One region of the Brevibacterium sp. CSND-B09 genome, then DNA from elsewhere that is predicted to be linked to it. Evidence: riboswitches for the same ligand, from Rfam matches in the RefSeq annotation. Region 1 holds a riboswitch; each other region holds the start of a gene.

Region 1 (2,260 bases):
GGAGCCGCAGGCCGAACTTCACGACGTTCGCGATGCCGGGAAGATCGCGCAGGGTCTCCGGCACAGAACGTTTGTCACCGAGGGAGAGCCAGATCGCGTCATCGACCCGGTCGAGCAGCGGAGCGAAGAAACGCCGCCATTCCGGTCCTGCCGCGCCGAGGTGGTCGACCGTCCTTTCGAGATCGTGGAAGGCCAGCGCAGCGGGTTTGCCGTCGAGGGGCTGGGCGTAGGAGATCTCGGGGGTGGTGAACTCGAGGCCGCGGGCACGCAGGTCGAAGTCGACGAAGAAGGGGCTGGCGATGGCCAGTGGGTGGACGGCCGAGCAGATGTCATGAGTGACGCCGGGGGCCAGACCGAGGTCGAGAGTGCGGGCGCCGCCGCCGATCGTCGGCTGAGCCTCGTAAACTTCGACGCTCAGCCCGGCACGGGCCATGGTGACGGCGGCGGCCATGCCGTTCGGGCCGGATCCGATGACGACTGCATCAACACCTGTGCTCATGTGGCCAGTCTAGGTCAGTGAGATGGACGGCTGCGGTGTGCGTTCCCTGGCGGCTCAGTTGTCGTACACGTTGTCGAAGAAAGCGCATTCGAGATCGACGGCGTGCCGCCACACGCGGGTCAGGGACTCGGCGGCTTCGGCGTCGCCGGAGGGGAAGACGCGTTCGAGTTCGTCGACGAGGAACTGCACCCACCCGTGAAAGGCCTCGCCTCGGTGGAGATCGATCCAGCCTCGGTGAATATGTCGCGGCGGCATGTCCTTCCGGGACTCGGCCCAGTCGAGATAGAGCCATTCGGCGACAACGAGGACGACGAGCAGCTGCGGATACGACGCCGAAGCGACTGACGAGTCCATGAGATCGCGGAACCCAACCGTCGGGGCGGTCAGCTCCGGGTGGAGATAATCGGCTGTATCGACTCCCAATTCGGCGAAGGAGTCGACGAAATAGGTGTCCTCATCGGCGACGAGCATTCCCAGCTGTCGGGCGAACCGCAGCTTCGCCTCGAGTTCATCGGCGTGGGCCACGCACGCGCCGAGCATCGACAGAAACGACTCGAAGAACTGATAGTCCTGCACCAGATAGTCGCGCATCACTGCGTCGTCGATGCTGCCGGCGAAGAGCTCCCGGACGAACCGGTGTTCGACGGCTTCCGTCCACTGCCAGCTGGTCGAACTCACCAGTGCTGATACCGCTCCGTCGGCGTCCACGGTGATCGATGTGTCGAAATCTGTGGTGGTCATTGCTTGTCCACTCCCTCCGCCGGTGCTCACCGGATCAGGTTCAAAGGGTCTGCATGCGCACTCTCAGCGCCGGTCCTTTCGGCGCTCCCCTGCAGCACTTCGACACTATCATCGGGATAAGGTGTGCTGTCAGAGCGAACGGGCCAGGGCTGGCAGATCAGGGCCGGTCGGGCCCGGACCGGCGGATCAGGGTCGGCCGTTCCAGATTGCGATTGTCGAGCACCCATGTGGCGTGTTCCCAAGGAGCGGCCTCGGCGAAGTAGAGACGTTGACCACCGACGTAGCGACGATTCGATGTGGCCTCGGGATCGGCATCGAAGGCTCCGGCAAACCGGTCGTTTCCCCGTGGGACCGAGACTTCAAACGGAACATCGACCCACACACTCGCATCCCAGAGATCCACCAGCTCGGGACGGTGGAGGAAGATTCCCTCGACCAGGAGGACGCAGTCGCTCGGCAGGCTCCGAGGTTCCGGCGCAAGCGGCCGATCTTCGTCGACGTCCCACACAGCTGGAACGATCGAGCCGCCTCGTCGAAATGGTTCGACGACGGACTCGACGAATGCTCCGTAGTCATAGGAACGGCGATAGAACGTGTCTGGCCCCTTGCCTTGGGCGTAGCGGATCGACCGAGGGTGGTGGAACCCGTCGATGCTGATGGCGGTGACCCGGCGGTCGGAATCATGACCAGGAACGTCCGCAGCGGTCTTGGCCAAATTCACGAGTTCGCGGGCGAGCATCGTCTTCCCGGCCCCATCGACCCCATCGAGGGCAATGAGCGCACGTTGTCCCGGCCGGACTGCGCGGAGCTCAGCCAGCAGGTGTCGTAGGACCGTGTCCCGGGACCTCACCGGGCTGCGGACCCGGCGAGCGGCACGGACGGTGGGGCCGCCTCGGCGAGGGTGCCGGCGATGAAATCGGCGATACGGTCCGCGGCAGGCTGACGACCTGCCGACTGTTCGGCGGACTCGACGGACGGGTTGTAGTTCGTGTTCGTGTTGATGTCGTAGACGACCTGACG
Region 2 (2,260 bases), 820 kb from region 1:
GGTGTGGGGACACGGACTCGAGCGTCCCGTCAGGAGGCCAGTCGGAGGCGACGCCCAGGGCGAGCTCGGCACCGAGCCTGCCGCCGAACGGGGCCAAGAGGATGCCGTGGCGGAAATACCCGGTGCTCACGATGCAGCCGGGATCGATGCGGCCGATCATCGGCAGGTCGTCCGGAGAACCGGGCCGGGCACGGGTGGTGATATCGGTGATCTCCGCGTCGAGGATGCCCGGGACCAGTCGCTGCCCGTCGGCGAGCAGCCGGTGAATCGCCCCGGCCGGGGTGCCGGAGAGTCCGTCCTCACGCGAACTGGCACCGAGCACGATCTCGCCGTCCGGGCGAGGAACCAGGTAGACGGGGCGACCATTGACCAGCCCGCGGATGGTGCGGCTCAGCAGCGGAGTCGCCTTCGCGGAGGCGCGCAGTCGCAGAACATCACCCCAGACCTCACGCAGAGGCAGCTGCGGGGCACCGACGATCGCGGACACAGCGCTGCCGGCGCAGATGATCACCTGATCGGCCTCCAGTCGACGGCCGTCGCCCAGAGCGACTCCCACAGTCGTATCGCCGTCCTTGATCAGTTTTACCGCCCGCTGCCGAACGAAGCGCGCTGAGTCAGCGGACAGGACAGTCAGCAGTGCGGCAGTGATCCGACGGGGGTCGATCGAGTGATCGCCTGGAATGTGCACGGCCCCGGCCACGGCAGGCGACAACGACGGCTCAATCCGGCGGGCAGCACTGCCCGTGATGAGGTCGGTGGCGAAACCGGATCGCGATTGTGCATCGCGCAGCTCCCGCAGAGCCTGCAGGTCCGCTCGGTCACCGGCGCACACCAATGTTCCGGCATCCGAGAAACCGAGATCGCTGCCGGCAGCGATCGTCACCTCGGCGGAGAACTGAGGATACATCCGCGCGGAGGCCCGCATCAGCGGATACAGGGGAGTCTGCCCCCAGACCACCTCGGCGGCGGGGGCGAGCATCCCTGCGGCAGCATGGCTCGCACCCTGGGCGGGCGCAGGATCGATGATGGTGACTTCGGCACCGAGTCGGCGCAGATACCAGGCCGTGGACAGGCCGATGATCCCGGCGCCGACGACAATGACTCTCACAGCTTCTCCCTCCGGCGGCATGATCCGCATCAGGTCTGACGGTCGGCTCTTACGCCCTCTCAGCCTCGTTGGGAGGCTCCCGCGAACTCCTCTACTCTATGACCATGACCACACAGATGCCACCGCGCACCGCAGCGCGGCAGACGAAGAGAGCCTGGAGAGAGGCCCGACTGGCAGAGGCGAAGCTCTACCTGTGCACCGATGCCCGGACCGTTCAAGGTGACCTCGCCGAGTTCCTCGATGCCGCCTACCGTGGGGGTGTCGACATCATCCAACTGAGGGACAAGAGCCTCGAGGCTCGCGCCGAGATCGCGGCCTTGGAGGTCCTCAAGGATGCTGCCACTCGTCACGACAAGCTCTTCTCCGTCAATGACCGTGCCGACGTCGCGCTCCTCACCGACGCCGACGTCTTCCACGTCGGTCAAGGCGACCTCACCAGTGCTCAGGCCAGGGCTGTGCTCGGACCCGATGTCATCCTCGGCCGCTCGACCCATTCCCTCGAGCAGGCGCTCGCCGCCGAGGCGGACCCGGAGACCGACTATTTCTGTGTCGGGCCGGTCTGGGAGACCCCGACGAAGCCAGGCCGCGCCTCTGTGGGGACGGCGCTGCTGACCGCCACCGCCGCCGAGGCGGCCAAACCGTGGTTCGCGATCGGCGGTATCGCGACCGGGGAGAGGCTGGACGCGATCCGGCAGGCGGGCGCGAGGCGTACCGTCGTCGTCCGTGCGATAGCCTCGGCTGAGGATCCCGCTGCGGCCGCGCGGGAGCTCAAGGAGGAGTTGGAATGACCCAAGCAGCTGACAGAGCATCCGACGGAATCGGTGCTGGCGCTGACCTGTCGATTCTCATCGCCGGGGCGGGGGCGACCGGCGGAGCGTTCGGCACCTATCTGCAGGAGGCCGGACGCGATGTCACTTTCCTGCTCCGGCAGGCACGGGCGGAGACGGTCCGCGCGGAGGGACTGCGCTTCACTGCACCCGGTGATGATCGGACGAATCAGGTCGATGTCATCACCGCTGAGGAACTCACAGCCGCATCACGAACCTTCGACCTCGTCATCGTCGCGGTCAAAGCGGGTGGACTCGACTCGGTCATCGCCGATATCGGACCGGCTGTGGGCGAGCAGACGACGATCATTCCGTTCCTCAACGG
Region 3 (2,260 bases), 350 kb from region 1:
GGATCGATATTGGCCGTCGGTTCGTCGAGGACGATGACCTCCGGGGCCATCGCATGGATCCCGGCCAGAGCCAGCCGCTGCTTCTGCCCACCGGACAGAGCGGCACTCGGATGCTCCGGCGGCAGATCGAGTCCCAGCGCCTGCAGGGACTCGGAGACCTGAGCGTCGATTGTCTCGGACGGGAGTCCGAGGTTCTCCATCCCGAACGCCACATCATCACCGATGCGGGAGAAGATCACCTGAGAATCGGGATCTTGGAGGACCAGCCCGGTGCTGCCTCGGCGGGGATCCGGTTTCTCACCGCCGACGAGGAGTTCACCGGTGGCCTCACCCGATTCCTCGGGCAGGACACCGGCGACGGCGTGGAGGAACGTCGATTTGCCGGCCCCGGAGGCACCGAGCAGCAGCACCTTCTCTCCGGCCGCGATCTGCAGATCGAGCGGACCGACAGCCGGCCGGTCACGGTCGGTGTGCGACCACGAGAAGCCGGCGGCCGTGATCGGCAGCGCCATCAGCGCAGACGGCCGGAGGCGAAGGAGCTCAGAGCACCCGTGGCCGCGATCGCCCGGTAGGCGAACCAGGCGCCGATCCCGGAGATGACGAGGCCGGAGACGATCGCGCAGACTGCGTAGATCGCCTGGAAGCCGAACTGCCATTCGGCGTTGTACATGATGTTCTCGCTCACTGCCATGAACGCAGCCGCCAGCATGCCCGATGCGGCGGTGACCCACAGGGTGAAGCGCTTGTAGCCGAAGGCGGCGAAGACGAGTTCGGCACCGAGGCCCTGCAGCAGACCCGAGAGCAGGACGGTTGCTCCGAAGTGAGAGCCGAGGACGGCTTCGACGATGGCGGCGATGAGTTCGCACAGGAGCGCGGCACCGGGTTTGCGGATGATGGCACCGGCGAGCGGACCGGCCAGCACCCAGAGTCCTGCGATGAGACCGATCGACGGCGGGAATGCCTGGAAGGCGAGTTCGAGGACCTTCCAGCTCAGCGCCAACACCCAGAACACAAGCCCCACGGCAATGCCGAGAACGGCGGTGGTGACATAGTCGACCACCCGCCACTGTTTGGATTTCGGCGCCGCGGTGAAGGCGCGTGAAGAGGTGGGGGTGGTGCTCGGCGTAGTGGTATTCGGCATTGTGCCTCCTCATTTCAAGGAGGGGTGAAGAGTCTCGACTTCCTTCGGCGGTGCTAACCGCATCAGGTTCGAGGGTCTGCAGCTTCTTCTGCACTCTCAGCGCCCCTGACGGCGCTCCCCTGTCGTAGCCACCACTGTACAACAGGGGAGCGGGGCAGCGACCGGGATCCGTGGCGACGCGGAGGCCGGGGGCGGTCATCGAGGATTCACTTCCCGTTCCCATTCCCGTCGATGGGCCTCGAACAACCGGACACTACTGGTCAGTAGGAATGGGCGGGTGAATACGCATCGACTGAAGAGACCGCTCAGTGCCCTGTCCGCCGCCACCCTGCTCGCCGCTCTGGTGGCGGCCCCGGTGCCTGTGCGTGCCGAACCATCTCTCGGTTCCGGAGGGTCGACCGCGACCCAGGGCGCGAAGGCCGACTCTGCTCAGACTCCGAGCCCTGACCGGACGGATTCGCCCGCCGAGGCGGACGCGGGGAGCGAGGCGATCACCGATACCGTGTTGCAGGTTGGGGCCGACTCCACGGCGCGCAACCTCTCGTGGATGAGCGAGAGTGCCGGTGGGGGAGAGGTCCGGTGGGCACCGGCTAGTGAGGTCGACGGCGGAAAGCTCCCCGCCGATGCTGACAAGGCTGAGACCACGGACTCGGGCCTTGCCACCGACCTCAAGCGTCACTTCAACCATGCGAGCATGACTAACCTGGAACCCGACACCGAATACGCCTACCAGGTCGGCAGCGAAGAGGACGGGTACACCGAGGTGCAGCAGTTCACCACAGGGTCTGCTGGAGGAGACGACGAATTCCTCGTCTTCGGCGACCCCCAGGTCGGTGCCGGAGGCGGGGATCCCGACGACGCTGCCGGTTGGGACCGGACCCTGTCCTCGGCGGCGGCCACTGCTGACGACCCGAGCTTCTTCTACTCGCTGGGAGACCAGGTCAACTCCGCCGGCAACCAGGAGCAGTACGCGCAGTACCTGGCACCGGAAGCGACCCGCACGATCCCGCAAGCGACGACGATCGGCAACCACGATGTGTCTTCGAAAGCCTACGAGCAGCACTTCAACCGACCCAATGTCAGCCAGGATCACGGCGGTGGCGGCGTCATCACCTCCGG

The links. Region 1 has a riboswitch for thiamine pyrophosphate ahead of ACU4IU_RS05245 (TenA family protein). Riboswitches for the same ligand answer to the same signal wherever they lie in the genome.
Region 2: it holds a riboswitch for thiamine pyrophosphate, as region 1 does, so the genes downstream of both, thiO (glycine oxidase ThiO) here and ACU4IU_RS05245 (TenA family protein) in region 1, are expected to answer to the same signal.
Region 3: it holds a riboswitch for thiamine pyrophosphate, as region 1 does, so the genes downstream of both, ACU4IU_RS03680 (ECF transporter S component) here and ACU4IU_RS05245 (TenA family protein) in region 1, are expected to answer to the same signal.

The regions. Positions count from the first base shown of each region.
Region 1 covers NZ_JBREGI010000001.1:1,099,340-1,101,599, reverse strand. The annotation lists gene ACU4IU_RS05250 (phytoene desaturase family protein) at 1-499, opposite strand, end outside; gene ACU4IU_RS05245 (TenA family protein) at 554-1,240, opposite strand; TPP riboswitch at 1,235-1,341, opposite strand; gene ACU4IU_RS05240 (uridine kinase) at 1,398-1,979, opposite strand; gene ACU4IU_RS05235 (ATP-grasp domain-containing protein) at 2,087-2,260, opposite strand, start outside.
Region 2 covers NZ_JBREGI010000001.1:276,207-278,466, reverse strand. The annotation lists gene thiO (glycine oxidase ThiO) at 1-1,108, opposite strand, end outside; TPP riboswitch at 1,098-1,201, opposite strand; gene thiE (thiamine phosphate synthase) at 1,213-1,896, shown strand; gene ACU4IU_RS01435 (ketopantoate reductase family protein) at 1,893-2,260, shown strand, end outside.
Region 3 covers NZ_JBREGI010000001.1:746,936-749,195, reverse strand. The annotation lists gene ACU4IU_RS03685 (ABC transporter ATP-binding protein) at 1-512, opposite strand, end outside; gene ACU4IU_RS03680 (ECF transporter S component) at 512-1,141, opposite strand; TPP riboswitch at 1,164-1,272, opposite strand; gene ACU4IU_RS03675 (fibronectin type III domain-containing protein) at 1,419-2,260, shown strand, end outside.